2 regions of the Aggregatibacter sp. HMT-949 genome follow, and region 2 is predicted to be linked to the other one. Evidence: riboswitches for the same ligand, from Rfam matches in the RefSeq annotation. Region 2 holds a riboswitch; the other holds the start of a gene.
What was found. A riboswitch is a leader RNA that binds a small molecule or an ion and turns the genes downstream of it on or off. The one in region 2 is predicted to bind thiamine pyrophosphate.
Positions count from the first base shown of each region.

Region 1: linked by a shared signal. The riboswitch ahead of thiB (thiamine ABC transporter substrate binding subunit) and the one ahead of AB3F25_RS08085 (ABC transporter substrate-binding protein) in region 2 are both predicted to bind thiamine pyrophosphate.

Region 1 covers NZ_CP162010.1:1,215,381-1,230,687, forward strand. Annotated here, with positions in the region: gene AB3F25_RS05665 (methionine biosynthesis PLP-dependent protein) at 1-25, shown strand, start outside; gene AB3F25_RS05670 (2-hydroxyacid dehydrogenase) at 39-1,034, shown strand; gene trxA (thioredoxin TrxA) at 1,153-1,476, shown strand; gene bioB (biotin synthase BioB) at 1,679-2,692, opposite strand; gene thiQ (thiamine ABC transporter ATP-binding protein) at 2,701-3,330, opposite strand; gene thiP (thiamine/thiamine pyrophosphate ABC transporter permease ThiP) at 3,323-4,927, opposite strand; gene thiB (thiamine ABC transporter substrate binding subunit) at 4,934-5,932, opposite strand; TPP riboswitch at 5,963-6,061, opposite strand; gene grxD (Grx4 family monothiol glutaredoxin) at 6,176-6,502, opposite strand; gene ompA (porin OmpA) at 6,755-7,852, opposite strand; gene AB3F25_RS05710 (FAD-binding and (Fe-S)-binding domain-containing protein) at 8,238-11,333, shown strand; gene AB3F25_RS05715 (MFS transporter) at 11,472-12,635, shown strand; gene pgi (glucose-6-phosphate isomerase) at 12,677-14,326, opposite strand; gene AB3F25_RS05725 (hypothetical protein) at 14,375-14,578, opposite strand; gene alr (alanine racemase) at 14,650-15,307, opposite strand, start outside.
Region 2 covers NZ_CP162010.1:1,711,152-1,726,458, reverse strand. Annotated here, with positions in the region: gene AB3F25_RS08145 (penicillin-binding protein 1A) at 1-2,591, opposite strand, end outside; gene AB3F25_RS08140 (competence protein ComA) at 2,690-3,520, shown strand; gene AB3F25_RS08135 (PilN domain-containing protein) at 3,507-4,025, shown strand; gene AB3F25_RS08130 (hypothetical protein) at 4,022-4,537, shown strand; gene AB3F25_RS08125 (pilus assembly protein PilP) at 4,540-4,935, shown strand; gene AB3F25_RS08120 (type IV pilus secretin PilQ) at 4,956-6,329, shown strand; gene AB3F25_RS08115 (amidophosphoribosyltransferase) at 6,344-7,030, shown strand; gene nfuA (Fe-S biogenesis protein NfuA) at 7,131-7,715, shown strand; gene asnC (transcriptional regulator AsnC) at 7,780-8,232, opposite strand; gene asnA (aspartate--ammonia ligase) at 8,389-9,381, shown strand; gene AB3F25_RS08095 (sodium-dependent transporter) at 9,624-11,138, shown strand; gene AB3F25_RS08090 (methionine/alanine import family NSS transporter small subunit) at 11,140-11,235, shown strand; gene AB3F25_RS08085 (ABC transporter substrate-binding protein) at 11,368-12,420, opposite strand; TPP riboswitch at 12,512-12,613, opposite strand; gene AB3F25_RS08080 (DMT family transporter) at 12,911-13,384, opposite strand; gene AB3F25_RS08075 (cation transporter) at 13,554-14,165, opposite strand; gene AB3F25_RS08070 (MerR family transcriptional regulator) at 14,231-14,641, shown strand; gene AB3F25_RS08065 (hypothetical protein) at 14,800-14,898, opposite strand; gene AB3F25_RS08060 (class I adenylate cyclase) at 15,144-15,307, shown strand, end outside.

The DNA.
Region 1 (15,307 bases), 500 kb from region 2:
ACAGGCTTTTACTCACTTGAAATAGTCTCGGAGGCGATATGAAAATTGCGGTTTACAGCACAAAAAGTTACGACCGTAAATATTTTGAATTAATCAACGCAAAATACAGTTTCGAGCTTGAATTTTTCGATTTTATGTTGAACGAAAGTACCGCGCGTTTGGCGGAACATTGCGAAGTAGTGTGCATTTTCGTGAATGACGATGGCAGCCGAAAAGTATTGGAAAAACTGGCTGCTCTCGGCGTAAAAATTATCGCCTTACGCTGCGCCGGTTTTAACAACGTCGACTTAAAAGCAGCACAGGATCTCGGTATTCAAGTGGTACGTGTCCCTGCTTATTCGCCGGAAGCGGTGGCAGAACATACAGTCGGTTTAATGATGACGTTAAACCGCCGTATTCACCGCGCCTATCAACGTACCCGCGAAGCCAATTTCTCTCTTGAAGGGCTAATCGGTTTCAATATGCACGGCCGCACCGTGGGGGTGATTGGAACAGGCAAAATCGGCATCGCGGTAATGCGAATTTTGAAGGGATTTGGCATGCATATTTTGGCTTACGATCCATTCAAAAATCCGCAAGCGGAAGAGCTTGGTGCCAACTATGTAGAATTGGACGAGCTTTACGCCAAATCGCACGTGATCACGTTGCACTGTCCCGCCACACCAGAAAACTATCATTTGTTGAACCGTGAAGCTTTCGCCAAAATGCGCGACGGCGTAATGATCATTAACACCAGCCGCGGATCATTAATTGATACACCGGCCGCTATCGATGCGTTAAAACAACGCAAAATCGGCGCACTCGGCATGGACGTTTATGAAAACGAACGGGATTTATTCTTCGAAGACAAATCAAACGAAGTGATTCAAGATGACGTATTCCGTCGTTTGTCTTCATGCCATAACGTGTTATTAACCGGTCACCAAGCCTTTTTAACGGAGGAAGCCCTGACCAGCATCGCTGATGTTACACTTTCCAACATTTATAAACTCAAATCCGGCAAACCTTGCGAAAATGTCGTTTTAGCCTCTTAGTTTTAAGCGATTAAATTAATAACTGTACTTTAAAAAAGCGCGTGCTATTCTGAGCACGCTTACAATTCAGCAAATTGCCCAAATAGGGTGCAATATTTACTAACAAAGGAAATAAAAAATGAGCCAAGTACTACATACCACAGACGCAACCTTTGAAGCGGACGTATTAAAATCCGATCTTCCCGTCTTAGTTGATTTCTGGGCGCCATGGTGTGGCCCTTGCAAAATGATTGCGCCGGTCTTAGACGAGCTTGCTCCGGCATTTGACGGCAAAGCGAAAATCGTGAAAATTAACGTGGATGAAAACCAAGGCGTGGCCGCACAATATGGCGTGCGTAGCATTCCAACGTTACTTTTAGTGAAAAACGGCCAAGTAGTGGGAACACAAGTAGGCGCGTTACCAAAAGGTCAATTAGCCGCTTTCATTAATCAACATCTTTAATTTTATTCTAAAAAAACCTCTTATCTTAATAAGAGGTTTTTTCTTTCCCGGATCGTCTGATTTCTTCCACCGAAAGGACTTTCAATGCGGTGCTAATAAGCGACCTCGCTGCCGCCAAGGAAAATAAATCAAAACGGCGAATATCAAAGCTTCAATGCGGTGCTATTTGACGACCTCATTGAAACATTTATTTTCGTCTTTTCTAACGTTTAATCGTTTTTCGATTTTCTTCCGTTTCCGGTTCAAGATCGAGTTTTGCCATTAACAGCTGATCACCATCTTCTTCCGGATTGCCTGTGACGAGTAGTTTGTCACCATAGAAAATGGAATTCGCCCCTGCCATAAAGCACATTGCCTGCATTTCTTCACTCATACCTTGGCGACCGGCAGACAAGCGTACATAACTTTTCGGCATGGTGATACGTGCCACAGCGATGGTACGTACGAATTCCGTCCAATCTAATTCCGCCGCGTCAGCCAACGGCGTACCTTCAATTTTGACTAGTTGGTTAATCGGCACGGATTCCGGTTGCGGATCCAAATTAGCGAGACTAGCAATCAGCCCGGCACGTTCTTTGCGGGTTTCATTCATGCCCACAATTCCGCCGCAACAGACTTTCAAGCCCGCTTTGCGCACTTTACCGAGCGTGCTGATGCGGTCGTCGAAGCGGCGTGTGCCGATAACTTCGTCGTAATGTTCCGGCGCAGTGTCGATGTTATGGTTGTAATAATCCAAACCGGCGTCTTTTAATTCTTCCGCCATGCCATCTTGCAATAAACCGAAAGTGCCACAAGTTTCCATGCCGAGATCTTTCACCGCTTTAATGATTTCCGTCACTTTGGCGATGTCTTTTGGCTTCGGTCCGCGCCACGCTGCCCCCATGCAAAAGCGCCCCGCGCCACGCTCTTTGGCGATTTTTGCTTTGGCGACAATTTCCTCTACATCCAATAATTGCTGATTTTGTACGCCTGTTTGATAACGCGCCGACTGTGGGCAATAGCCACAATCCTCCGGACAACCGCCGGTTTTAATCGACATCAGCGTAGAAAGTTGAATCGCTTGCGGATTAAAATATTCGCGGTGAACTTGCGCCGCGCGATAGATAAGCTCCAAAAATGGCGTTTCAAACAATGCTTCAATCTTGCAAACCGACCAATATTCGACGGAAGGATGCGGCGTAATGCTGTTTAGCTGTAAAGGTTGTGCGATAGTCATAATTATTCCTATAAATTTTGTCCTTGATGAATCCGAATAATGCGATCAATATGCCCTTCAAGTTCCTGTGGCTGATGAGTTACAAGCAGTAAGGTTAACATTTTTTCAACACATAACTGGTCGATCAACTGTAGCATTTCGGCTCGTAATTGCGGATGGAGCGCAGAAAAAGGTTCGTCAAGCAATAAAATGGGCTTATCGCGCAACAAACAACGCGCCAATGCAACCCGTTGTTTTTGCCCGCCGGAAAGAACGCCCGGTTTTTGGGCTAAAAAATCTTGTAAATTGACCGCTTCCGCTGCCTGTTCTATCTGACTTTTTTCCTGTGCGTTCAATGATAAACTCGGTTTTAACCCCAACGCGATATTTTGCATCACGGTCAAATGCGTAAACAAATTATTTTCTTGAAATAACATCGAAACCGGCCGTTCATAAGGTGCACTACGAGTATGATTTTCACCGTTGAGCCAAATTTCGCCTGCATCAGCATAGGTGAAACCGGCAATAAGATTTAATAAGGTGCTTTTTCCGGCTCCGCTTTCGCCGATAACGGCAACTTTTTCTTGAGCATATACGTGCAAATCAAAGCACATTGGCATCTTTTGATAAGCGAAACGCAGCTGTTTTAACTTAATCATAACGTCCTTTATAGCGTTCGATAAACATAAATAACCCGACACATAAACTTAATAAAATCAATGCGGTAATTGCGGCCTCTTGACTGCGATATTGGCCGATTTGTTGATAAAGCAAATGAGGCAGGGAAGTAAAATCCGGACTACCGAACAATGCGATCGCGGTAAAATCGCCCAACGAAAGAGTGCTCGCTAGTGCCAGAGCATAATTTAGCGGCGCTTTTAATAACGGATATTCAATTAATTTAAAGCGTTGCCAGCCTTTTAAATTAAGCGACAAACATAATTTTTCATAATATTGCATCGCTTGTGTCATCGGCCCATTCAAAATTCGGATCACAAAGGGCATTGCGGTTAAGGCGTTACAAATCACCACAACCAAAAATAAATGAATATTGGTGAAATCGATTCCCTGTAAAAGCAAAAATAATCCGACAGCCAAAATGAGTGTCGGAACAGCCAAAATCGTCATCCCGCCGCTTTGAATTAAGCTAGCGAGAATGGGAAAATGCAGCCATTGCAACTGACGAGATAACAGCAAAAGGGCAAAAGAAAACAACACAGCCAGTGCGCCCGAACTCGGTGCTATGGCAAGAGAATAACCAAAAGCTTTCCATAGTTGCGGATCTTGCAAAAAACTTGACCAATGTGGCGCACTCAATCCTTCAATTACAATATGCAGTAGTGGCGTGAAAATAAAACAACAGCCGATGAACACAATAATGACATTCAAATTTAGCACCGCATTGGAAGAGTTAAAATGCCGGAGATAATGCTGCGAAGGCGTTGTTTCCGGCGGTTCAGCGAAAAATTGCGACAAACCGAACAATACAACGCAGAAGGCAAATTGAATCAGTGCGAAAGCTGCCGCTTTCGGAAAATCAAATTCAAAGAGAATCGCTTGATAAATCGCCACTTCCAATGTGCTGTTTTGCGGCCCGCCGCCAAGAGAAAGTACAATGGTAAAGCTGGTGAAACACAGCATAAAAATCAACGTAAAAGCCGGAATAAGCTGATTTTTCAAATATGGCCATTCAATTAAACGGAAAAATTGCCAACCGCGGATATTTAACTGTGCCGCCAATTGGTGTTGTTCGAAAGGAATGGCTTGCAACGCTTGTTCAGTCATTCTGGCAGCAAGAGGAATATTAAAGAAAAGATGAGCGAGTAAAATTCCGCTCAAACCATAAATCGATGGTTTCCAGTCAATTCCACAAAATTGAACAAACCGGCTTAACCAACCGGAGGAACCATAAATGCCGAGCAAACCGAAAATGGTTAATAATGCCGGTAAAACAAAAGTTAGCGAAAGAAGTTGCCGAATCAGCGCTTTTGCGGGGAAAGAGTGATAAAAAAATGCGCGACCGAATAGCACACCAATTGATACGGAAAGCAGTGCAGACAAAAAAGCCTGTAGGAAACTGAACGCAATAATTTGATGCAAATAATCGTCTTGTTTGAAAGCCGTCCATGAATAACTACCGCCTACGGAAAACACCGCCGACAAAGACGAAACATAAAGAAAGAGAATGAAAAAAATAACCGCACTTCCGCCAAGATAATGGCGCGGGCGGAAATGCGGATGAGAAAACAACAACATCATCAATTAGTTGGAGAGGGCTTTTTGCCACTCATTAATCCAAGTTTTAAGCTGTTCGCCGCTTACTTTTGAAGTATCTAACACCGGCATATTTTGAGTTTGACGTTTCAACGCGTCGATATGGCTTTCAATCGGCGTATCAATCACCGGCAACATTACGTTATTTTTCGCGATATCTGCTTGGGCTTGCGGCGAAAGCAAATAGTCAAGAAAATAATCAGCGCAAACATTATTACGATTAGCAACTTTCGCCGCCACTTCAATTTGTAATACACCACCCTCGGTAAAATCCGTTGCCGCATAATTTTCTTTTTGTTCGGCCAAAAGATGATAAAGCGGCGAAGTATTGGTGCTCAATACCAAATCGGCCTCGCCTTTCAAAAAGGCGCCGTAGGCTTCTGTCCAACCTTTTGTGACAGTGACCGTATGTTCGGATAAGTTTTTCCAGATATTTTGCGCTTCCGCTTGCGGGTAAAGCGCATTCACCCAAAGCAATAAACCGCGCCCAATACTACTGGTGCGCGGATCTTGATAAAGTACTTTTAAATCTTTGCGTTCCACCAGTTCTTTTAAGCTTTTTGGCGGATTAGCAAGTTTATTTTTATCGTAAATAAACGCGTATTCAGCGAAATCAAAAGGTAAGAAAATACGGTCTTCCCATTTTAACGGCAGGACCAACTTGGACAAATCCGCTTTATTGGGTTCAAATATCGCCAATTTTTTCGCTTCATCGATTTGATGATGATCTAAACCCAACACTACATCAGCTTTAATTTTTTTGCCTTCTAAACGCACACGGTTAAAAAGCGTGCCGTTGTTATCGAACGCGACGTAAGTTAGCTGACATTGAGGGAACTGTTGCTCAAACCCGGCTTTGACTTTTGGACCAGCACTCCAATCGGCACTGAAAGAATCATAAGTATAAACGGTGAGCGGTTGAGGAACGGCTTGCACAAATGCGCTTGTAGCCAAAAGTGTGAAGAGTATCGGAAACGTTTTTTTCATTGTACTGTCCTTACAAAATGCGAAACAGCTTAATGAAAAGAATTAGTTTCCTACGCCAGCATTATCTGTTTCAGGTTCACGGGTATTTCTCAGCCAATCGTAACGGTATTGGCACCCCGACTAATGGGGCGAAAGTTTATAAAAACTGACTCAAATATACAAGCACTTTAGTGTGAAACCGTTCGTCTGCTCACGAATTTTGGGTAAAACAAAACCCGCTTTGAGCGGGTTTTATTCGATGAATTAAGCTTGATGTTTTGCTGCCGTTTCGCTTAATAAAGTTTGTAATTCGCCAGCTTGATACATTTCTAAAATAATATCACAACCACCAATTAATTCCCCATCAACCCATAATTGGGGAAAAGTTGGCCAATTTGCGTAGGCGGGCAATTCCGCGCGAATATCAGGATGCTGAAGAATATCCACATAACCAAAAGGTACTTTGCAGTTCATTAGGGCTTCGACCGCACGCGCAGAAAACCCGCAAGAAGGCAATTTCGGCGATCCTTTCATATAAATTAAAATCGGATTTTCGCTAATTTGTTTTTTAATTTTATCTAAAGTTTCCATAATGTTTCCCATGAATAAAACATGCTGCGCATTGTAGCACAAGTAATAAACAGAGCAAGGTAAAGCCAGAGTAATAATGTCAGATTTATATTTTCCGTCACGATATGGAAATGCAAATAAACTTCCAATGCGGTGCTAATTTAGAGCGCTAAAGCTTCTTTTTTAAATATACCGTAAAAAACAAAAAAAAGACCTAAACCAAAGTTTAGGTCTTTCTCCATTTAATCCGCTAAAGGAAACTAAATTAAACTATTATTTAGTACCATTAACTGCGATTTCAACACGACGATCCGGTGCTAAACAAGCGATAAGCGCTTTACGACCTTTAACCGCGTCACAAGTTGCACCAGTAACTGGGTTCGCTTTACCGTAACCAGTTGCAGAGATATTTTGCGCAGCCACACCTTTAGATACTAAGTAGTTAGCTACGGTATCTGCACGACGTTGTGAAAGTTTTAAGTTAGATGCATCGGAACCGATACGGTCAGTGTAACCAGCCACAGCAACTTTAGAGTTGTTGATTTGTGCGATTTCACCGTAAATACCATCTAAAGTAGTTTTAGCTTCTGGTTTTAAGTTTGCTTTACCGAAAGCAAAAGTTACATCAGAGTTTAAGTTGAAAGTTTTGCTTACAACTTCAGGTGCAACAACTGGCGCAGCACCTTGACCGAAACGGTAAGATAAACCAGCGTTGATAGAACCGATCCATGGGTTATAATCTACAGAGCTATCTGCAGTTTCTTGAGTGCGGAATTTACCTACACGAGTTAACCATTGATATTCAACACGCAATGCTAACTCTGGTAATGAAGGCAATGCGTATTCGAAACCAGCTGCGAATAAACCGGAAGTACGTAAACTATGACGACCTTCGGCATGATCACGATTGCCGTTGTCATAAACTTTGTAGTCAGAACGAACTAATGCAACACCGGCTTTACCGTAAAGATCCAAACCATCTAAGCTAGAAACTAAACCACCAAGGTTGTAGCTACCTTTTAAGCTTAAGTGAGCACCATGGTTAGTATGTTTGAATGAAGTTAAATCATTACGAGTATATTTAACACGACCAAAGTCATCGTAACCTAATTCAGTTGCTAAACCGAAGTTATCACGATTTAAAATTTGGTAACCGCCGAATACACCGTAAGTGAATGAGTTACGGTGATAACCTGTACCAAACTCTTGGCTATGTGCGTTATAACCATCGGTATTTGATTTGATACCATCGTGGAAAGAAGCTTGACCAGCTTTAAAACCCGCATAGAAAGTATTTTCTTGCGGAGCTGCTTGAGCTACAGAAGCTGCGGCTAAACCGGCAACTACTAATGCGATTGCAGTTTTTTTCATTTTGATGTCCTCTATTTAGTTAGTCATCGATTGGTAAGTAAGAAAAGTTTCCTCGTTTATTGTGAACTTTTTCATAAAGTTACGCACTAAACGTTTGCTTAACTAGGGTTTTGAATTTGCCCTATTCATCCTTTTGACAAATTCAATTCCTTTGTATCGCCAAAGGAACGTTCAAAAGTACCGTCATTATGCTACAAAAATCCCAAAGGTCAAAGTTTTTTTGCCTCCTCTGGCTATTTTATAATCAAATAATACATAATATAAACGATTATTCAGTATTTTTTCACACATTTACTTTGATTCTTTTTTCTTAAAATCGACATTGTCCGTCGCTTCATATATCATTTTTTCTCATTATTTCTACTAAATTCTTGTGAGTAATATCATGCTACCCCGTCTTTCCAACGTTCCGCAATCGGACGCAACCGTTCAACATTATCTCAATGAACTTAAAAAACAGCATTTTGAAGGCGATATCGCCACGAGTTATGCCGATCGCTTAAGTCTTGCCACCGATAACAGCGTGTATCAACAACTACCGCAAGCGATTTTGTTCCCCAAAAATGTGGCGGATGTAGTGCGCTTAAGCAAGCTGGCGAATCGTCCGGAATTTCAATCGCTCACCTTTACCCCGCGCGGCGGTGGCACCGGCACCAACGGCCAATCAATTAATAACAACATTATTGTCGATTTGTCACGTCATATGACGACGATTTTAGAACTCAACAAAGAAGAACGTTGGGTGCGTGTGCAAGCCGGCGTAGTGAAAGACCAACTCAACCAATTTTTAAAGCCGCACGGTCTATTCTTTGCACCGGAACTTTCCACCAGTAACCGCGCCACCTTAGGCGGAATGATTAATACCGATGCGTCCGGCCAAGGCTCATTACAATATGGCAAAACCTCCAATCATGTATTGGCCCTACGCTCGGTGTTAATGAACGGCGATATTTTGGATACCCGTGCACTTGATTCTGCCGACGTTTTAGAAAACATTGACACGCTTGACTTAAATCAAAGCAGCAAAAAACTTCATCAAGAAATCGCGCAACGTTGCCAAAAAAAACGCGCTGCCATTATTAATGATTTACCGCAACTCAACCGCTTTCTCACCGGTTACGATCTCAAAAATGTCTTCAACGAAGACGAAAGCGAATTTAACCTCACACGCATTCTTACCGGCTCCGAAGGCTCCCTTGCTTTTATTTGCGAAGCCAAACTCAATCTTTTGCCGATTCCGCAATATCGCACGCTAATTAACATTAAATACAGTTCCTTTGATGCGGCGTTACGCAACGCGCCATTTATGGTGAAAGCCAATGCGTTGTCTGTCGAAACGATTGACTCAAAGGTGCTTAACCTCGCCAAACAAGACATCATTTGGCACTCCGTCAACGAACTTTTAACCGAAGATGAAAGCAATCCGATTTTAGGCCTTAACATTGTGGAATATGCCGGCAACAATAAAGAAAAAATCGAACGCCAAGTGAACACACTTTGTCGTGCGCTGGATGAAAAAATCGCACAACGGCAAGATTTGATTATCGGCTATCAAGTTTGTTCCGATTTGCCGTCTATCGAACGTATTTACGCCATGCGCAAAAAAGCCGTGGGCTTACTCGGCAACGCCAAAGGTGCGGCTAAACCGATTCCATTCGTGGAAGACACTTGCGTACCACCGCAGCATCTGGCCGATTACATCAGCGAATTTCGCGCCCTGCTAGATAGCCACAATTTACAATATGGAATGTTCGGCCACGTCGATGCAGGCGTGTTGCACGTGCGCCCGGCACTGGATTTATGTGATAAAGAACAAGTCAAACTGTTCAAACGTATTTCCGATGAGGTAGCCGAACTCACCGCTAAATACGGCGGTTTGCTGTGGGGCGAACACGGCAAAGGCATGCGTTCACATTATGGCGAAAAATTCTTCACGCCGGAATTGTGGCATGAACTGCGCTACATCAAAACCTTGTTTGATCCGAACAATCGCCTTAATCCGGGCAAAATCTGTACGCCATTAAATTCTCAAGAGGCGCTTTATTCAATTCTTTCGCCGATGCGCGCTGATAACGATCGCCAAATTCCGATTCAAATACGCGACGAATTTAAAGGTGCGATGAATTGTAACGGCAACGGTTTGTGCTTTAACTTCGATCAGCACAGCATTATGTGTCCCTCCATGAAAGTGAGTAAAAACCGCGTCTTTTCGCCCAAAGGACGAGCGGCAATGATTCGCGAATGGCTACGTTTGCTAGCAAATGAAAATGTGTCACCGGAACAGTTAGCGTTCCAAAAAACGGAAATCACACTTAGCACATTGGTCGAACGAATTCGCAACAGCGTACAAAAATGGCGTGGCGAATACGATTTTTCTCACGAAGTCAAAGCCGCAATGGACACCTGTCTCGCCTGCAAAGCCTGCGCCAGCCAATGTCCGATTAAAATCGACGTGCCGAGTTTTCGCGCCAAATTCTTCCATTTTTATCACAGCCGCTATTTGCGTCCGGCAAAAGATCACATCGTGGCAAATTTAGAAATCGCGGCACCTTATATGGCGAAACAGGCAAAATTTTTCAATTATTTTACCAAGCTGAAAGCGACCCAAACGGTTGTGGAAAAAATTCTCGGGATGACGGATTTGCCTTTACTTTCGCAACCAAATTTACAACAACAACTGGTGGAAATCGGCTATCAAGGCCAATCTCTTGAGGAATTAGAAGGTCTCAATGCGGTGCTCAAACAAGACATGATTTTCATCGTGCAAGATCCTTACACCTCTTACTACGACGCTAAAGTGGTACGTGATTTCGTCGTGCTTGCCCAAAAACTCGGTTTCAAACCTATCGTGCTACCGTTTAAACCGAACGGCAAAGCGATGCACATCAAAGGTTTCTTAACTCGCTTCAGCAAAACCGCCGCAACCCAAGCGGAATTTCTCAACCGTGTGGCGAAATTGGGTTTACCGCTCGTCGGCGTGGATCCCGCCATCGTGTTGTCTTATCGTGATGAATATAAAGAAGCGCTACAAGAAAAACGCGGCAATTTTCACGTGTTAACCGCGCACGAATGGCTCACCCAACAATTGCAAGATACGGCCCTGCTTGAGCGCTTAAAAAATGCGCTAAAAACCGACCATGCTTTTGAATGGTATTTATTCCCGCATTGCACGGAATCCGCATGTATGCCAAACAGTCCGAAAGAATGGCAACAAATTTTTACCCGATTCGGGCAACAATTAACGGTAGAAAAAGTCGGCTGCTGCGGTATGGCGGGCGTATTCGGTCATGAGGTGCAAAACCAAACCATGAGCCGTGATATTTACGATCTTTCCTGGAGCAAAAAATTGCACGGAAAAGACTCGCGCTTTTGCCTCGCGACCGGCTATTCCTGCCGCAGTCAAGTAAAACGTTATGAACAGGTAACGTTAAAACATCCGGTGCAAGCATTGTTAGAAGTTTTATCTTCAGCCGAACGGTAACGCTGAACGGCTCAAATAGCACCGCATTGGAGCCCCGTCGCACAAGCCTCCAATGCGGTGCTATTTTGCCCTCTCGTGTACGCCTCCCATTAGGCGAGCCGAATGTAAATAAAACCAAATAATCTAATTACCGTTATTATGATAAAAAACAAAACACCTCAAAATCTCATCGCTTTCAATTTCCTTTTGATCGCCTTCCTCACCGGCATCGCCTCCGCTTTCCAAACGCCGACATTGAGTTTATTTCTGTCGCAAGAAATTAACGCTTCACCATTTTTCGTCGGACTGTTTTACTCTGCCAATGCGATCATCGGCATTATCTTAAGTCAGATTTTAGCGAAATATTCCGATCGTCATGATGATCGCCGTAAAATCATGATTTATTGTTGCCTTATCGCTGTTACCGGATGCCTGCTATTCGCTTATAACCGCAATTATTACGTCTTGATTTTGCTCGGCACCACCTTGCTCGGTTTGGGTTCGGCGTCGAATCCACAATCTTTCGCCCTCGCGCGCGAATATGCGGAAAGCAACGGTAAAGAAGCAGTAATGTTCACCACCATTATGCGCACCCAAATATCGTTAGCCTGGATTGTGGGGCCGCCGCTATCGTTTTTTATCGCCCTAAACTGGGGGTTCGATTATATGTATCTGGTGGCCGGCTCGGCATTTTTGTTATGTGCTGGGGTGAGTCGTTTATTGCCGAAAATCTCGCCTCAACGCGCGGCGCAAAAATTGCAAGTTTTAGCCAATACAGCGCCGCGCCAAAGCGTGATTTATTTGTTCATCGCCAATTTGTTATTGTGGACGTGCAACAGTATGTATTTGATTAATATGCCGTTATTTGTGATTAATGAATTGCATCTAGACAAAGAATTGGCCGGCACATTGATGGGAACCGCAGCGGGACTTGAAATCCCGGTGATGATTATTGCGGGCTATTTAACCCAATATTTCGGCAAAAAATCACTCATGTTGTTGGCGATGTTCGCCGGCTTCATCTTTTATATAGGCATGCTCTTCGCCACACAAACTTGGCAATTGCTGATTTTACAAGGCTTCAATGCGGTGCTCATCGGCATTGTCGCCACTATCGGTATGCTGTATTTCCAAGATTTAATGCCGAATCAGATGGGTAGCGCCACCACGCTATTTAGCAACGCCTCCAAGGCAAGTTGGATTATCGGCGGCCCGATTGCCGGCGCAATTGCGGAAATCTGGCATTATCATTCAGTGTTTTATCTGGCGGTAGTGCTGATTTTAGTCAGCATCGGCTGTTTAAATCAGGTGAAATCGGTATAAAAAAATACGGTCGTATTGACCGTATTTTTTTGTTTAGCCCTTTAACGCCAGGCTTTGAATTGATTAATCAAGCCATTGGTTGAGCTGTCGTGGCTTTCCACTTTTTCGTCGTTCAGCAATTCAGGCAGAATTCGGTTGGCAAGTTGTTTGCCCAATTCCACGCCCCATTGATCGAAGCTATAAATGTTGAACAACACGCCTTGTACGAAAATTTTATGTTCGTACATGGCAATCAATGCGCCCAAACTAAATGGAGTAATTTTTTGCAACAAAATGGAATTAGTCGGTTTATTACCGGTGAATACTTTAAATGGCACAATCTCTTCCACTTCCGTCAGCGTTTTGCCCGCTTTCAAAAATTCGGCTTCCACTTGTTCTTTGCTTTTGCCGAATGCCAACGCTTCCGTTTGCGCGAAGAAGTTGGACAGCAATTTGTTGTGATGATCGGACAACGGATTATGGCTTTGTGCCGGCGCGATAAAATCACAAGGAATCAATGTGGTGCCTTGATGGATCAATTGATAGAACGCGTGCTGACCGTTCGTGCCCGGCTCGCCCCAAATAATCGGGCCGGTTTGGTAGTTGTCGATCACTTTGCCGTTGCGATCAACGTATTTTCCGTTAGATTCCATATTGCCTTGTTGGAAATAAGCGGCAAAACGGTGTAAATATTGGTCGTACGGTAAAATCGCTTCCGTTTGTGCGCCCAAGAAGTTAGTGTTCCACAAGCCTACTAAAGCCAGCGTGGTCGGAATATTTTGTTCCAATGGCGCATGGCGGAAGTGTTTATCCATTTCATGGGCACCGCTTAATAAGGCTTCAAAGTTTTCAAAACCGATAGAAAGGGCAATAGATAAACCGATAGCCGACCACAAAGAATAACGACCGCCGACCCAATCCCAGAAACCGAACATATTGTTGGTATCGATACCGAATTTTTCCACTTCTTTCGCGTTGGTTGAAAGCGCTGCAAAGTGTTTTGCCACGTGTTTTTCATCTTTTGCCGTTGCTAAGAACCAATCACGTGCGGAATTAGCGTTGGTCATAGTTTCTTGCGTAGTAAATGTTTTGGAGGCAACTAAAACCAGCGTCGTTTCCGGATTCACTTTTTTCAGGGTTTCCGCAATGTGAGTGCCGTCCACGTTAGACACAAAGTGCATGGTTAAATGATTTTTATACGGACGCAACGCTTCGGTTACCATGTAAGGCCCAAGATCAGAACCGCCGATACCGATATTGATCACATCGGTAATGGCTTTGCCGGTATAACCTTTCCATTCACCGGAAATCACACGCTCACAAAAAGATTTCATTTTTGCCAATACCGCATTGACTTCCGGCATCACATCTTTGCCATCCACGAAAACCGGCGTATTGGCACGATTACGAAGTGCAGTATGTAATACGGCACGATTTTCCGTGCGGTTAATTTTTTCCCCATTGAACATGGCTTCTTTGGCTTGTGTCAAGCCACATTCTTCAGTGAGCTGACGCAACAAGCCGAGGGTTTCTCGGGTCAGATTATTTTTGGAAAAATCCACCAAAATTTGGTTATCAAAGGTTAAAGAATAATTCTTGAAACGATCTTTTTCTTGTCGGAATAAATCTTGAATACTGACATTAGCCAATTCAGTTTGATGAATTTCAAGCGCTTTCCACGCATTCGTGCTGGTTGGGTTGATATTTTTCATAATGTTTCCTTCCGTTAGATAAAATAAATGTTGTGGCCCTGTGCGCATTTAAGCATTCAATGCGGTGCTGTTTTGAATGCTCAGTGCGGTGCTGTTTTGAGTGTTCAATGCGGTGCTGTTTTGAATGTTCAATGCGGTGCTATTTTGAATGTTCAATGCGGTGCGATTTTGAGCGTTCAATGCGGTGCTATTTTGAGTGTTCAATGCGGTGCTATTTTGAGTGTTCAATGCGGTGCTATTTTGTAGCTTCATTAAATTTCTGCCTCGTTATTGCGATAGCTTTGCATCTGGAACGAAATTCATTGCATTATAAAATCGCGCGGTTAATCCACGTATTCGTTTATAACACGCGGCGTTAATTTTGTAATCAATTCGTAACTTAAAACTCCGGTGTATTTAGCGACGGTTTCAATAGGCAATTCCTTACCCCATAAAATCACTTCATCGCCTACTTGATCTTGACTGTCCGGCCCTAAATCAACAGTGAGCATATCCATAGACACGCGCCCAACGATCGGCACAATTCTGCCGTTTAAATACACCGGAGTGCCTTCCGCCGCATCACGCGGATAACCATCGCCGTAGCCGATGGCAACCACGCCAATTTTAGTGTCGCGCGGGCTGCTCCATATACCGCCGTAGCCGACCGGCTCGCCTTTTTTATGATGGCGCACGGCGATTAATGAAGAAGTCAAATTCATTACCGGCGTTAAACCGAATTCGCTACCAATGGTATCCGTCGGCGAAATGCCGTACATAATAATGCCGGGGCGCACCCAGTCCAAATGAGATTGCGGCCAAAATAAAATACCGCCCGATGCGGCGATACTGCGCTCGCCCGGTTTGTCTTGCGTTGCGCATAAAAAACGTTGAATTTGTAACGACGTGTAATCGGATTCAAGTTCGTCCGCGCGGCTGAAATGGCTGACGAAGCCGAAATGCGGTTGCACTTGCGGAAGTCTTTTCAACTCTTGATAAAAT
Region 2 (15,307 bases):
GCGTCTTGCGTTTTACCGGTGCCGCCGTTTAAGCGTTGTTGCAATTCGGAGGGAACATAATAACCGCGTTCTTGCATTTCCGCTGCATAGGTGCGTTTCGGTTCGCTGCCGACGATAAAGTATTCTTTGCGTCCGCCGTATTCGGAAAGTAAGCCGGAGTTGCTGTCGATGGTTTTTTCTATGATGTTTGGCGGTAAATTTAATTTACGTTCCGGCAAATCCGCCAACGCCACTTTCATATAAGATACCCAAGCAGGCATAGCGGTTTTCGCACCGGCTTCGCCACGTCCTAATACGCGTTTGTTATCGTCAAATCCTACATAAGTCGTTGTCACCAGATTCGCTCCGAATCCGGCATACCACGCCACTTTGGAATTATTGGTGGTTCCGGTTTTACCGCCAACATCGCTACGCTGTTTGATGTCTTTAGCGATGCGCCAACTGGTTCCTCTCCAAGTTAAACCTTGCTCGCCATAAATCGCCGTATTTAATGCGCTACGAATTAAGAAAGCCAATTCGCCGCTAATTACTCGAGGCGCGTATTCCACTTTTGATGAAGCGTCTTTGGCACTCGCCATTAAGTCGATCGAACCGTCGTTTAATGCACTGTTTTGCGTTTGTAATTCAGGTAAATCCGGCACGTTTTCCGGTTGCACGTCGCCTTCTTCCGTCTCTGTGTTGGTATTGCCTTGCGCCGCTTTTAAATCCTCGGGCTTGGCCACTTCGGCAATATTTTGGAAACCGTCGATTTTATCTTTGGTTTCGCCATAAATGACAGGAATATTGTCACAGCTAATGCAGGCAATTTTCGGATTTGCCACGAATAAATCTTTGCCTGTGTTATCTTGGATTTTCTCAATGATGTAAGGATCGATCAAAAAACCACCGTTGTCGAATACTGCATAAGCGCGCGCCATTTCAAGCGGGGTAAAGGACGCTGCCCCGAGCGCTAAGGCTTCGCTAGCGAAATATTGCTCGCGTTTGAAACCGAAGCGTTGTAAGAAATCGGCGGTAAAGCTGATACCCGCGGTTTGTAGCGCGCGAATCGCAATCATATTTTTCGATTGGCCTAAACCGACGCGTAAACGCATCGGGCCATCGTAACGATCCGGTGAATTTTTTGGGTTCCACACCGGTTGTCCCGGCTTGGCGATGGAAATCGGACTGTCTTGTAATACGCTGGAAAGGGTTAGGCCTTTTTCTAATGCCGCCGCATAAATAAACGGTTTAATGGAAGAACCCACTTGTACTAAGGATTGGGTTGCACGATTAAATTTGCTTTGTTCAAAACTAAAACCGCCGACCAAGGCTTCGATCGCACCGTTATCTGAATTTAGCGAAACCAATGCGGAGTTAGCCGCTGGAATTTGCCCTAGCACCCATTCGCCGTTGTCGCGTTGTCGAAGCCAAATTTGTTCGCCGATTTTCACCGGATTGGCGCGACCCGTCCAACGCATTGCTGCGGAAGAAAGCGTCATTTTTTCACCGGAGGCAAGTAATAATTCTGCTCCGTTTTTGCTAACGCTTAATACGGCCGCCGGAATGAAGGGCTCGGAATTCGGTAATTTTTTCAAAAAGGCAATGATACGTTCGTTATCCCAAACTGCTTCGTTTTTTTGCCATAAAGGTGCACCGCCGCGATAACCATGACGCATATCGTAATCGATTAAGTTATTGCGTACCGCTTTTTGCGCTTGTTCTTGGTCTTTGGAGAGTACGGTGGTAAACACCTTATAGCCGCGGGTGTAAGCTTCTTCTTCGCCGAATCGTTTTACCATTTCTTGGCGCACCATCTCCGTAACGTAATCCGCTCGAAAATCAAATTTGGCGCCGTGGTAACTCGCTACAATCGGTTCTTTAATTGCCGCATCGTATTCGTCTTTAGTGATGTATTTTTCATCCAACATACGCGCTAATACTACGTTGCGACGTTCTTCCGCACGTTTCGGTGAATATAACGGATTCATCGTGGAAGGCGCTTTCGGCAGGCCGGCAATAATTGCCATTTCGGATAAGGTCAGCTCATCTAAGGATTTGCCGAAATAGGTTTGCGCTGCCGCTGCAACGCCGTAAGAACGATAACCCAAGAAGATTTTATTTAGATAAAGTTCCAAAATTTCTTGTTTACTGAGAGTATTTTCAATCTCGATGGCCAGCACCGCTTCGCGCGCCTTACGAATAATGGTTTTTTCCGGCGTTAAGAAGAAGTTGCGGGCTAATTGCTGGGTAATCGTACTCGCTCCCTGCGATGCCCCACCGTTAGTTACCGCCACCCATAATGCGCGAGCGATACCTACCGGATCTAAACCGTGATGATCATAAAAACGGCTATCTTCCGTTGCTAAAAAAGCCTCCAGCAAGCGTTGCGGGACGTTTTCCAACTTCACCGGAATGCGGCGCTGTTCGCCCACTTCGCCGATAAGTTTGCCGTCCGCCGTATAAATTTGCATCGGCTGTTGCAATTCCACAGTTTTTAAACTTTCCACCGAAGGTAAGGCTGATTTAAGGTGAATGTAAAGTATGCCGCCGGCTACTAATCCTAAAATACACAGGGTTAATAGGCTGCTTAATATTAATTTTGCGATCCGCATCGTAAAATTCTCTCTTGCTTGATGATTTATCTTGGAGTCATAACTATATTCAGCCGCTAAGTATAAAAGATTCACCGCCTAAATAATAGGAAAAGCATATGCTGATGCCTTATAAAAAACGGCAAGTAATTCAAATTGGCGTGTACCGACAACACGAACGATTCCAGGTCGTTTGGCTCAATCCTCAAAAACTAGTTCAATTTCTTTCTTTTTCTATCGAAGAAACGAACCTCTATGCCAAATTGACGGCACGTTTAACGGCAGATTTTCCGCAAATACGCATACAGCTTAGAGTGGTTGGCTGCATTTCACCGCATTTGACTTGGTCTAAAACGCTGATTTTGCCGCATTCGTTAAGCGTACAAGAATGCGAGCGACAATGTCAGTTTGTCTTGCAAAAAGAATTGCCTATCGCGTTAAACGAACTTTGGTTCGATTATCGGGCAAAGCCTCTGAAACAAGGTTTTCGTTTAGATATTCACGCCGTTCGCCGCCAAACGGCAATGGATTTTCAATGCGATTATGACAAATTGCCTCTTCAGGTTTTAGATCTCATGCCGCACGCGATTTTACGTGCGTTTCATTTTGTTTTGAGTGAACGATGTGAAAATTCGCTTTATTTGTATCAAGACGTGCAACATTGTTTTGCCCTTATGGAAGCCGCTCATCAGCCGCAAATGTTACAAGCAACGGGAAATTTGATTACGCTTTTCGAGCAATTTTGTCGGCGTTTTGAGTCAAAGATTGAACGGGTTTACTTTTATCGAACGGTTGATTGCGAACCAATCGATCTGCCTGCTGATTGGAATCAAGTGACAACCGACGCGCCTTTTATTGCCTTAGGAAATTGCCTTTGGCAAACGGAGCTACAACAAAATATATCGCAAGGCAGTGCGCGTTTAACAGAGAATAGGGATGAACGGGATTAATTTATTGCCTTGGCGGTTGGAAAAATATCAAAGGGCATTAATCACTTTTCTGATTAAGTTATGTGTCGTTTTCAGCACCGCATTGACCGCTTATGCGACGCTATATTGGTTTCACCAGCAACAACAGACCGAATTAAATGGACGCTTGCAAACCCTCGAACAACAAAAAAATCGCTTAGCCGAAACCGCCGGACAAGTTATGCAGATTAAGCAAACAATACAAAGTTTTACCGAATTGCAAGCCATTGCGCCCGAGAGCGTAACGCAAATTCTGTCCTTGTTGCCGCAATTTCCTTTCCGACAAGGTGAATTGGAGAGCTTTAATTTGAACGAAGATCTTGTTCAATTAAAGGGATTTTGTTTAGAACAAGACGAATTTGAACGATTACACGAATTTTTAAGTGCACATTTCATTTCGGTGAAGCTTATTCAATTTAAACCGGAGCAAGGACGTTTGGCATTTGAGTTTGAGCTTTCCTCAACCATAAAATCGGGTGATCGATGAAAAAGTTTATCAAATATCGTTTGCCGACAGTGGAAAAATGGTTGGCGTTGCCGAAACGCTATCATTGGAGTTTGTATGCAATTTGCCTAGGTGCGATCAATTTTCCCGTTATTTGGGAAAACTGGCAAAGCCATCAACGGCTGCAGTCTATTGAGCAAGAGATGATACAACAGACGGCAGAACTCGCTCACCAAGAAAAATTACTTATCGCGTTAAAACAACATTCCGATCGAAATGAGTTATCGCCGCAATTAACCAAGCGGATTGTGGCATTAGATCAACAAATTCACGGTTTGTTGAGTGAGGAAATCGAATTGACCGAGTATCAATGGGATTTTTCGTCTCATCCGGTGTTACAGCTTCAGTTGGTGGGGCGATTTCAAGAGTTACACGATTTTGTTGCCGCGCTTTCCGAACAGAATGCGTTAGCATTCGCTCAACTGGAAATGCAAAAAACGGAACGCGGACAGGTGCAAAGCCAAGTGATTTTACAATTAAAACGAGAGGAATAAGCGTGCGGAAATTTCACTATTTTTTTACGGCGATTTTAGGATTGTGTTCCTACTTGCCGGGACAAGCGGCCGATCCTTTTGATCGTACTCAGCGACAAAGTGAACTTCAATCGGAAACGAGAATATCAACACACACGGCAAAATGCTCTTTCAACGAGCCTGTTTTTGCCATTGAAACTGCGTTTGATCAACTGAAATTGGTGGGTGTAGTGATGTATAAACAAGTGCCCGAGGCCTTGTTTTTGGATGATCGCCAGCAATTAATTACGGCTAAGCAAGGGCATCGGTTAGGGCAGGAAAGCTACCTGTTGCAACAAATCAGTAAAAACGGGGTGCGGCTGCTTCGTCCAAAAACGGGGCAATGCGAGCAAACAGAATCTTTAGATGTACGATTTTAGGAGTATTTATGATAAATCGGTTGAAAAAATATGGTCTGCTTTTGTTGAGTTTTTGCTGTTTGAAGGTTGCAGCCGAGTTCAAAGAAAATCAAGTGTTTTCCATTCGTTTGAAACAGGCCCCGATGGTGGCGAGCTTGCAAGAGCTGGCACTGGTGCAAGGGACGAATTTAGTGGTGGATGACGAACTGGAGGGATCGCTTTCTTTGCAATTGGACAATGTGGATCTTGATCGCGTGTTGCGTTCTGTGGCGAGAATGAAAGGTTTGTCGTTGCGTGTGGAAGATGACATTTATTATTTGGGCAAACGTTCCGAGCAGGAAGCCTTTGCCGCACCGATGAATGCGGTGCCACCGGCGTTAGTCGGCGAATCCGTTGACGCGTTGAAAGAATCGGAATCCAATTTGGTCAGCCGTACGATAAAACTGCATTTCGCCAAAGCATCGGAAGTAATGAAATCCCTTACTACGGGTAGCGGCTCGTTGCTATCGCCGGCGGGTTCGATTGCCTTTGATGATCGTAGTAACTTGTTGATTATTCAAGATGAAGCGAAATCCGTCAAAAATATGGCGAAACTGATCGCAGAGCTTGATAAACCTATTGAACAAATCGCCATTGAGGCGCGTATCGTAACAATTACCGATGAGAGTTTGAAGGAATTAGGCGTGCGTTGGGGAATCTTTGCACCAACGGAAAACGCTTATCGCGTGGGTGGGAGTTTAGAGGCGGCCGGTTTTACGAATTTAACGGAAAATTTAAATGTGAATTTTGCCGCAAATACCACACCGGCCGGTTCAATAGCGCTGCAAGTGGCCAAGATTAACGGACGCTTGTTAGACTTGGAACTGACTGCATTGGAGCGTGAAAACAATGTGGAAATTATTGCCAGCCCACGTTTACTAACGACTAATAAGAAAAGCGCAAGTATCAAACAAGGGACGGAAATTCCTTATGTGGTCACCAACGGTAAAAACGACACACAATCTGTTGAATTCCGTGAAGCGGTACTGGGATTGGAAGTAACGCCGCATATTTCCAAAGATAATAATATTTTATTGGATTTATTGGTTAGTCAAAATTCACCAGGCAATCGTGTTTCTTATGGGCAGCAAAATAATGAAGTGGTGTCCATCGACAAGCAAGAAATTAACACCCAAGTATTTGCTAAAGATGGCGAAACTATCGTATTGGGTGGCGTGTTCCATGACACGATTAGTAAAGGTGTGGATAAAGTGCCGGTGTTGGGGGATATTCCGCTGGTAAAACGATTGTTCAGTAAAGAAAGCGAACGCCATCAAAAACGTGAGTTAGTGATTTTTGTGACGCCGCATATTTTGAAACAAGGGGAAACGTTGGATTCCTTAAAACAGAAAACGAGAGGCAAGCAAGGGCGGTAACGGTGCGGTTGGATTTGAGCAAATTTTTTCATTTTAGTTGCGTGCTATGCCAATCCGCTTTAAAACAAGGAGCAAACGGCATTTGTTCGAGCTGTCAGCGAAAGATGAAACGCTACATTTATTGCGGCGGTTGCGGTGCACCTTTGCAATATTTTGCTTGCCGTTGTGGAAATTGTCGACAACTGGAACCGGCTTGGGATCGAATGGTGGTTATCGGACATTATGCGGAGCCGCTTTCTTATTTGATTCATCGGTTTAAATTTCGAAAACAATTTTGGCTTGATCGCACATTGGCGCGTTTGTTGTTGCTTGCTGTTTATGATGCCAGACGCAGTCACGGCTTAACCTTTCCGCAAGCCATTATTCCCGTGCCTCTATATCATTTTCGTCAATGGCAACGCGGTTACAATCAAGCGGAGCTACTGGCGAAAATATTAAGTCGATGGCTTAAAATTCCTTGTTTATCCCATATCGTTAAGCGGGTAAAACATACACATACCCAGCGAGGATTGACCGCGCATGCACGCCGGCGGAATTTGAAAAACGCTTTCGTTGTAGGTTTTTCCGAGGGGTTTCCTTATGAATCGGTGGCTCTGGTAGATGACGTAATTACCACCGGTTCCACTTTAAATGAAATTGCCAAACAATTGCGTCAATTAGGTGTAAAAGAAATTCAGGTATGGGGGCTAGCGCATGCTTAGCTCACGTTATCAGTAACGGCAATCCTAATAAATGAGTGGAAAAAATGCTGCGGTAGGCGTATCATCGCTGACAAATTTTCTCAAGTATTAAGGAACGTTTATGGAACAGATTGCTATTTCGGAAGCGGCGCAAGCGCATTTTCGCAAATTGTTAAGTACTCAAGAAGAGGGCACTAATATTCGTATTTTTGTGGTTAATCCCGGTACGCCGAATGCGGAGTGCGGCGTGTCTTATTGCCCACCGAATGCGGTAGAGGAAAGCGATATTGAAATGAAATACGACAATTTTTCCGCCTTTGTCGATGAAGTCAGTTTACCATTCTTAGAGGAAGCGGAAATTGATTACGTAACGGAGGAATTGGGCGCTCAATTAACACTTAAAGCGCCTAATGCCAAAATGCGTAAAGTGGCGGATGATGCACCGTTAATTGAACGCGTAGAATATGTCATTCAAACTCAAATCAATCCGCAGCTTGCCAGTCACGGCGGACGTATTACCTTAATTGAGATCACCGAGGATGGCTACGCGATTTTACAATTCGGCGGTGGTTGTAACGGTTGCTCAATGGTGGATGTCACCTTAAAAGACGGGGTAGAAAAACAATTGATTAGTTTATTCCCGAACGAATTGAAAGGTGCAAAAGACGTAACGGAACATCAGCGCGGAGAGCATTCTTATTATTAACCTTCCATTTCCGTTTAATTAATATGAACAGGGGCGTATTTACGCCCCTAATCATTTTCGGCAATCATGGCTTTATGTCCCGCAAAATCGGATTTTGCATTGAAATTAATGTTTCGGTGGACTGAATCTCATCAATTAGTTGAATTTTGGTTGCTAGCACGGAGTGCAATTCCGCAATGGTATGCGTCATTACTTTAATGAAAATCGAATAGTTTCCCGTGGTATAGTAAGCCTCAACCACTTCATCAAAAGTCTCCAATTGTTTAATTACTTTCTCATAATCTTTCGCGCTTTTCAAAATAATACCGATGAAACAGCACACATCGTAGCCGAGTTTACGTTCGTCAATGATCACTTTGGTGCCTTCAATAATGCCGGACTGACGCATTTTTTCTACACGCACGTGAATAGTGCCGGGACTGACGCCGAAGTTTTTTGCCATTTCGGCATAGGGAGTGCGGGCGTCTTTGGTGAGAACGCGGAGGATTTGTTGATCCAAATTGTCAATATTGTGCATGAAATAACTCCTTTTAAAGATTATCTAATTTTTTACCATCTATTTAAATAATATTCAATATTAATCAACAGGTAAATAAAATACTTGAGCTATATGTTTATTTTGTTAAATAATGCCTAATGAAATTTACTTCTTTTTAAAAAATAGGCGGAAAATATGAAAAAAACATTTATTTTGCAACAACAAGAAATCAGTTTTGTGAAGAACACTTTCACCCAAAACTTAATTGAACAACTTGGTATTATCGAAGTGCAAGGCCCAATTTTGAGTCAGGTGGGCAATGGGATGCAAGACAATCTGTCAGGTGTCGAGAAAGCGGTTCAAGTTAACGTAAAACAAATCCCCAATGCGGTGTTCGAAGTGGTTCACTCTTTAGCGAAATGGAAACGACATACTCTCGCCCGTTTTCATTTTAAAGAAGGCGAAGGCTTATTTGTGCATATGAAAGCGTTGCGCCCTGACGAAGATTCATTGGATCAGACGCATTCCGTCTATGTGGATCAATGGGACTGGGAAAAAGTGATTCCGGAAGGTCGCCGTAATTTCGCCTATTTAAAAGAAACCGTAAATTCTATTTATCGTGCGATGCGTTTGACCGAATTAGCGGTGGAAGCACGTTTCGATATTCCGGCGATTTTGCCGAAACATATCACGTTTGTGCACAGTGAAGATTTAGTAAAACGTTATCCGAATTTAACCAGCAAAGAACGTGAAAATGCCATTTGTAAAGAATATGGCGCCGTGTTCTTGATCGGTATCGGCGGTAAATTATCCGACGGTAAACCGCACGACGGTCGTGCACCGGATTATGATGACTGGACGACGGAATCAGAAAACGGCTATAAAGGTTTGAACGGCGATATTTTGGTGTGGAATCCGGATTTAGAGAAAGCCTTCGAGCTTTCCTCTATGGGCATCCGCGTGGATGAATCTGCCCTTCGTTTGCAAGTCGGTTTAACCGGAGATGAGGAACGTTTAAAAATGGATTGGCACCAAGAATTACTGGCCGGCAAATTGCCGTTAACTATCGGCGGCGGTATTGGTCAATCCCGTATGGCGATGTTCTTACTTCGTAAAAAACATATCGGTGAAGTACAATCCAGCGTTTGGCCGAAAGAAATGCTGGAACAATATCAGCATATTCTTTAATTTCTTCAAGCATAGCATAGCAAAGTGCTGTAATACGCCGTGCATTGCTTGGCTCCAATGCGGTGCTGTTGGAGTACTTCATAGTCGCAGTGGCGACGGATCCGAACTAACGTTATTCGGTAAACCCAAGCGGAATGGGCAAGCCGAATAACGTTTTAGCTTTGAAATATCGTCAATTTTATTGACTCGCTTTAAGATTTCATTATAGTTGAGTCCTTTTTATTTTTAACAGGAACAATTTTATGGCGCAATCCGCTCCGAAACGTGAGACCTTCTCCGGTCGTAATGCGTTTATTTTAGCCGCCATTGGCTCAGCCGTTGGGTTGGGCAATATTTGGCGTTTTCCTTACACTACCTATGAAAACGGTGGTGGTGCATTTATTATCCCTTACCTTATCGCGTTATTAACCGCGGGGATTCCACTTTTATTTTTAGATTACGCAATCGGCCATCGTCACCGCGGTGGTGCACCGCTTTCTTATCGTCGCTTCAGCCCGCATTTCGAAGTGTTTGGTTGGTGGCAAGTGATGGTCAACGTGATTATCGGCTTGTACTATGCGGTCGTATTAGGTTGGGCGGCGAGCTATACTTATTTTTCCATCAACAGCGCATGGGGCGATAAACCGATCGACTTCTTTATTGGTGAATTCTTGAAAATGGGCGATATTGCTAACGGTGTAAGCTTTGATTTTGTCGGTATGGTGACCGGCCCGTTAATCGCGGTGTGGGTAGTTGCTTTGGGCGTATTGTCTTTAGGCATCCAAAAAGGGATCGCGAAATCCTCCGCCATTTTAATGCCTGTATTGGTGATTATGTTCGTTGCTTTGGTGATTTATTCATTATTCCTACCGGGCGCAGCGAAAGGCTTAGATGCGTTATTTACCCCGGATTGGTCAAAACTTTCCAGTCCTAGCGTGTGGATTGCGGCATACGGTCAAATTTTCTTCTCGCTGTCCATTTGCTTCGGCATTATGGTGACTTACGCTTCTTATTTGAAGAAAGAATCTGACTTAACCGGTAGCGGCTTAGTAGTAGGCTTTGCAAACAGTAGTTTTGAAGTGTTAGCCGGTATCGGCGTGTTTGCCGCATTGGGCTTTATCGCAACGGCTCAAGGGCAAGAAGTGAGCGAAGTGGCAAAAGGCGGTATCGGTTTGGCTTTCTTTGCCTTCCCGACCATCATTAACAAAGCGCCTTTCGGCGAAGTGTTAGGCGTGTTGTTCTTCGGTTCTTTAACTTTTGCAGCTTTGACTTCATTCATTTCGGTGATTGAAGTGATTATTTCCGCTATTCAAGATAAGCTCCGCATTCGTCGTGCAAAAGTTACCTTCATTGTGGGCGTACCGATGATGTTGCTTTCGGTAATTTTATTCGGCACTACTACCGGCTTACCGATGCTGGATGTATTCGATAAATTCGTGAACTATTTCGGTATCGTCGCTGTGGCATTTGTGTCATTAATTGCGATTGTGGCGAACGAAAAATTAGGTTTATTGGGCGATCACTTAAACGAAACGTCTTCTTTTAAAGTCGGCTTCTTCTGGCGTTTATGTATCGTTCTTACCACCGGCATTTTGGCGTTTATGTTGTTTAGCGAAGGCGCGAAAGTGTTTGCCGAAGGTTACGAAGGCTACCCGAGTTGGTTCGTAAATATCTTTGGCTGGGGGATGGCCGTAAGCTTGCTTGTGGTGGCGTTTATTCTTTCCCGTTTAAAATGGAAAAGCGAAACCAAATTAACGTTGGAAAGCAAAGGAGAATAGAATGAGTAGCAGTGCAATAATTATGATGATTATCGCCCTCGGCGTGATTTGGGGCGGGTTTATTTACGCCTTACTGCGTTTGCCGAAAGAAAACTAAACGAAACGAGATAGGACCGCACTTCAATGCGGTCCTATTTTGTTTTTCCAATATTTCCCGAAAGCCGGCTCAATTCTGTTTGTTGCCAAAATTCTGTTGCGCCATTTGTGAGCTTTCGCTTTATATCTTATCTTAGTTATTTTCTCCTCTTACTGCCTCAACCCAACGTTCAATTAACCGTTTACTTTCTACATCGGCGCCGAAGCGGATGAAGTCAATGTCCAATAAATTGAGTTTGGTCGGATCACTGGCTTTAGGGGAGGCTTTGGCGTGAATATTGGTTGGGATTTGGTAAGAATCGGATTCCCGCCATGGGATTTCTTGCGCTTCGGTGTCGAGGACGAAATCCACAAAATGTTTAGCGTTTTCAAGATTGCGTGCGCCTTTGATGATACTGACTGCGCCCAATGTGTAGCCGACACCTTCGCAAGGCAAAATGCCTTTTACCGGTGCGCCTTTGTCTTTTTCACGTACATAGCTGTGCATAAAGGATATGTCAACAGCCACTTCACCGGTGGCTAAATTACCGGTTGCCAATCCGCTTTTGGAATATTGCGCCACATTAGTATTGAGTTTTTTCAAGTAATCAAAGGCTTTTTCTTCACCCCAAAGTTGAACCAGTGTGGTGAGTAATGAATAGCCGGTGCCGGAAACGCGCGGATCGGCGTATTGGATTAGGTTTTTGAATTCGGGCTTGAGTAAGTCGGTAAAGCATTTGGGTTCAGGAATATTCAGCTGTTTTAATTTCTCCGTGTTCACACCGATGGCGACTTCCATCAAATAAATGATTGAGGTGTAATCACCCCGTTCGTCCATTAATTTTTTAAATTGCGGCATGATGTCTTTTTGTAATGGCGAACGATAGGAGGCGAGTAAGCCTTGATCGGCAGCTTGTAAGTGAGGTTCAAAGGTACCGCCAAACCAGACGTCTGCCTGCGGGTTGTCTTTTTCCGCTTTGATTTTGCCAAGCACAGCGCCGGTGCTGTTGCGTACGAATTTCGCATCGACCTTATATTTTTCGGCAAAACGTTGGGTGACTTTTTCACACGTGACATTTTGCACGCTGCAATAAATGGTCAGTTTGCCTTCCGCCTGGGCACCTTGTGTATAAAAAAGCATTGGGAGCAGGCAAAATGCGGCCGTTTTTAATGATGTTTTTGAGCGATTTTTAGAAAGCTTGGACATTGATTTAATCCTTAGTGAGATCAGATTGAAAAACAATACCGGCTAACAGCTAAACGGGGGAAAATGGCTTGAAATAAGCCCTGGAAAAGCAGAGTGAAGTGCATTAGTTTCCTACGTCAGTGCTAACTGTATCAGGTTCACGGGTATTTCTCAGCCCGATTGTTTGCGCAACCGAGCACCCCGACTAACGGGCGTTACTATAGGCGTTTGTTACGGATTTGTAAACGGATAAGACGAGTTTGAGAGACATTTTGATGCATCTAAGAGCAGCCAAAAGATAAAGGAAATTGGATCCTCCGCAGAGCACCGCATTGAAGCCTTATTTTACGCACAGGTTTCTTTCCAATGACATAAGCGACAATGCTTTTCAGCAAAGAGGGCATAATTTCTATGCCGCATCGTCAGTTGAATTGGAAAGCGCAATCTCAAACGGGAAATATTCCGATTGTATTGGTGTCTAGGCGGCTTCTGTTTTGGCAAATCGATCGCTTTAACTTTTCAGCAATGCGATGACTTTATCGCCGAAGAAATAGAATATCAGGCCGAAGGCGACAATCATCAAACCGATAAGTTTAACAAGGTTTATTTCACGCACCGGCATACCGATTAAGCCAAAGTGATCGATCGTGGCGGCGGAAAGCAGTTGACCGATAATAATAAAAAATAGCATGGCGGTAATGCCGAGTTTGGGCGCTAATAAAACGGTGCTGAATACCACGCCTGCACCGAGCACGCCGCCCAACAATTTCCACCAAGGCTGCTGCGGAATTTCACTCAATCCGGCCCATAAATCCGTTTTAAACAGCGCGATAATAAATAACAAAATGGTGCCGACGGCAAAAGAAATGAAGGTCGCGACGAGCGGTTCGCCGCCCACCGCTTTAGCCAATTGGGTATTAATAGCAGATTGCGACGCCAATGCGGTGCCCGCCGCCAAAGCAAGCAGAAGATAAACAAAAAACATTAAGCCTCCGAAAAAGGCGGCATTATAGTGTTTTTCCGCCCGACGTCCAATGACAAAAAACCTTGAAAGATTACACTGAGCGTCGTTTTAACAGGGAACGGTGACCATCACCAACAGCACCGCATTGAAACAGACACCAATGCGGTGCTGTTGGCGACAAACGCAGTTTTTAGTTCACTTTCAATTCACTTTGGGCTTGATGGATTACTGCTACGGCCCCACTTATGTTTAATCCACCCATCACGGTTGCCACGAGTAAATCGGGTAAGTTGGATTGGGTAAAATACACTGCACCTGCCGCAGCAATAACCAGTAAATTACCAATCGCATCGTTACGCGAACAAATCCATACGCCGCGCATATTACTATCACCTTCGCGGTATTTGTAAAGTAATAAGGCGGAAATGACGTTTGCGACCAAGGCAAGTATGCCGATTAAGCTCATTTTATGATAACTTGGCAAACTGCCTAGCCACCATAAATACGCACTTGAGCCTAGCACCCATACACCGAAAATTGCCATCGTGTAGCCTTTGAGTAAAGACGCTTTTGCACGTACTGATAACGCCATTGAAAGCACAAACAAGCTAATTCCATAATTGCTAGCGTCGCCTAGAAAATCCAACGAATCCGCCAATAACGAGGCAGAGTCGGCGTTTACGCCACTGATGATTTCTACCAAAAACATTCCAAAGTTAATGGCAAATACTGTCCATAAAATATAGCGATAATATTGTGAAACAGCTGTTTCACAATGATGAGAAGAACAACAATCTTTCATTTTTTCTCCTTATTCATTAAGATGAATGCACTTTAAACCCTGTACTAACAACAAGGTCAAAGAAAATGAAAAATTATTTACAAATTAAAAACCTTTGCGAACAAACCCACTCCACACCGGAAACCATACGGTTTTATGAAAAAATTGGTTTACTTCCTGCTCCCATTCGAGCGGCAAACGGCTATCGTCTTTATACGCAAGATACCGTTGTTTTACTTAATTTTATTAAAGCTTGCCGTGAACTTGGTTTCAGTGTGGAAGAAACCGCTCGTTTTACTGAGCTTTATCAACAACAAAAAGGCGAATGCGTCCCTGTTAATATGTTGGTGCAAAAGCATTATCAAGATATACAAGAAAAAATTGCTAAATTGCAAGAAATTGAACGTTTTCTCTTCCCTTTAATGCAATGTGAAAAAAATGATGTTACCGAATGCGAAGCCTTAAAAGGCATTTCAACACGCGCAGAACAACATTAAAAAATCGCTTTATTTTGTGCTTAACATAGGATTTATTTTTTTCCAAAGTTATCAATACAAACCACTTTTTATTCAACTATTTGTTATGGATTATTGTCGAGTTTTTATAAAAAAGTGATTTTTACTACCTTGTTTGGAATTCTCGGTGATGAGCTACGTTAACACCGAGAGCGAACGGATAAAGTCAGAACTAAACAGAAAAAAAGCGTGATTTGCATAGCATTCAATGCGGTGCTGTTGGCGAACTTGGTGGAAATCAGCAGTGCTAAGGGGCACAACATCATCGGCGTGCAGAAAGTGGCGAATACCTAACCGAAAGTGCTGGATTTGGTCGACAGGCTCGCGCGGAAATCGGCGCAAAAGAAATCAGCGTAATAAAATCAATTGTTCAAAATAGGGCGCAGGATATCGCAAATTGCGCACGGATTGGGCGTCGTGCTTTGCTTTTGCGCCCGCAAGTGGTAGAGTAACGCCAATTTTTTCCATCCGATAAGGATGTCGCTTGAAACACGATCTTAATCGAGCGAGAAAATGTGTGGAAATGTTAGATCGACGCCGTTTGGAACGCGCGTTGCTCGGTTCCGGTGACGGTTTCCAACAGGTTTTGTTTTTGCTCCCGCTACTTTTTCAATTAAATCATCCAAGTTTGCCCGGTTATGTGGTGAA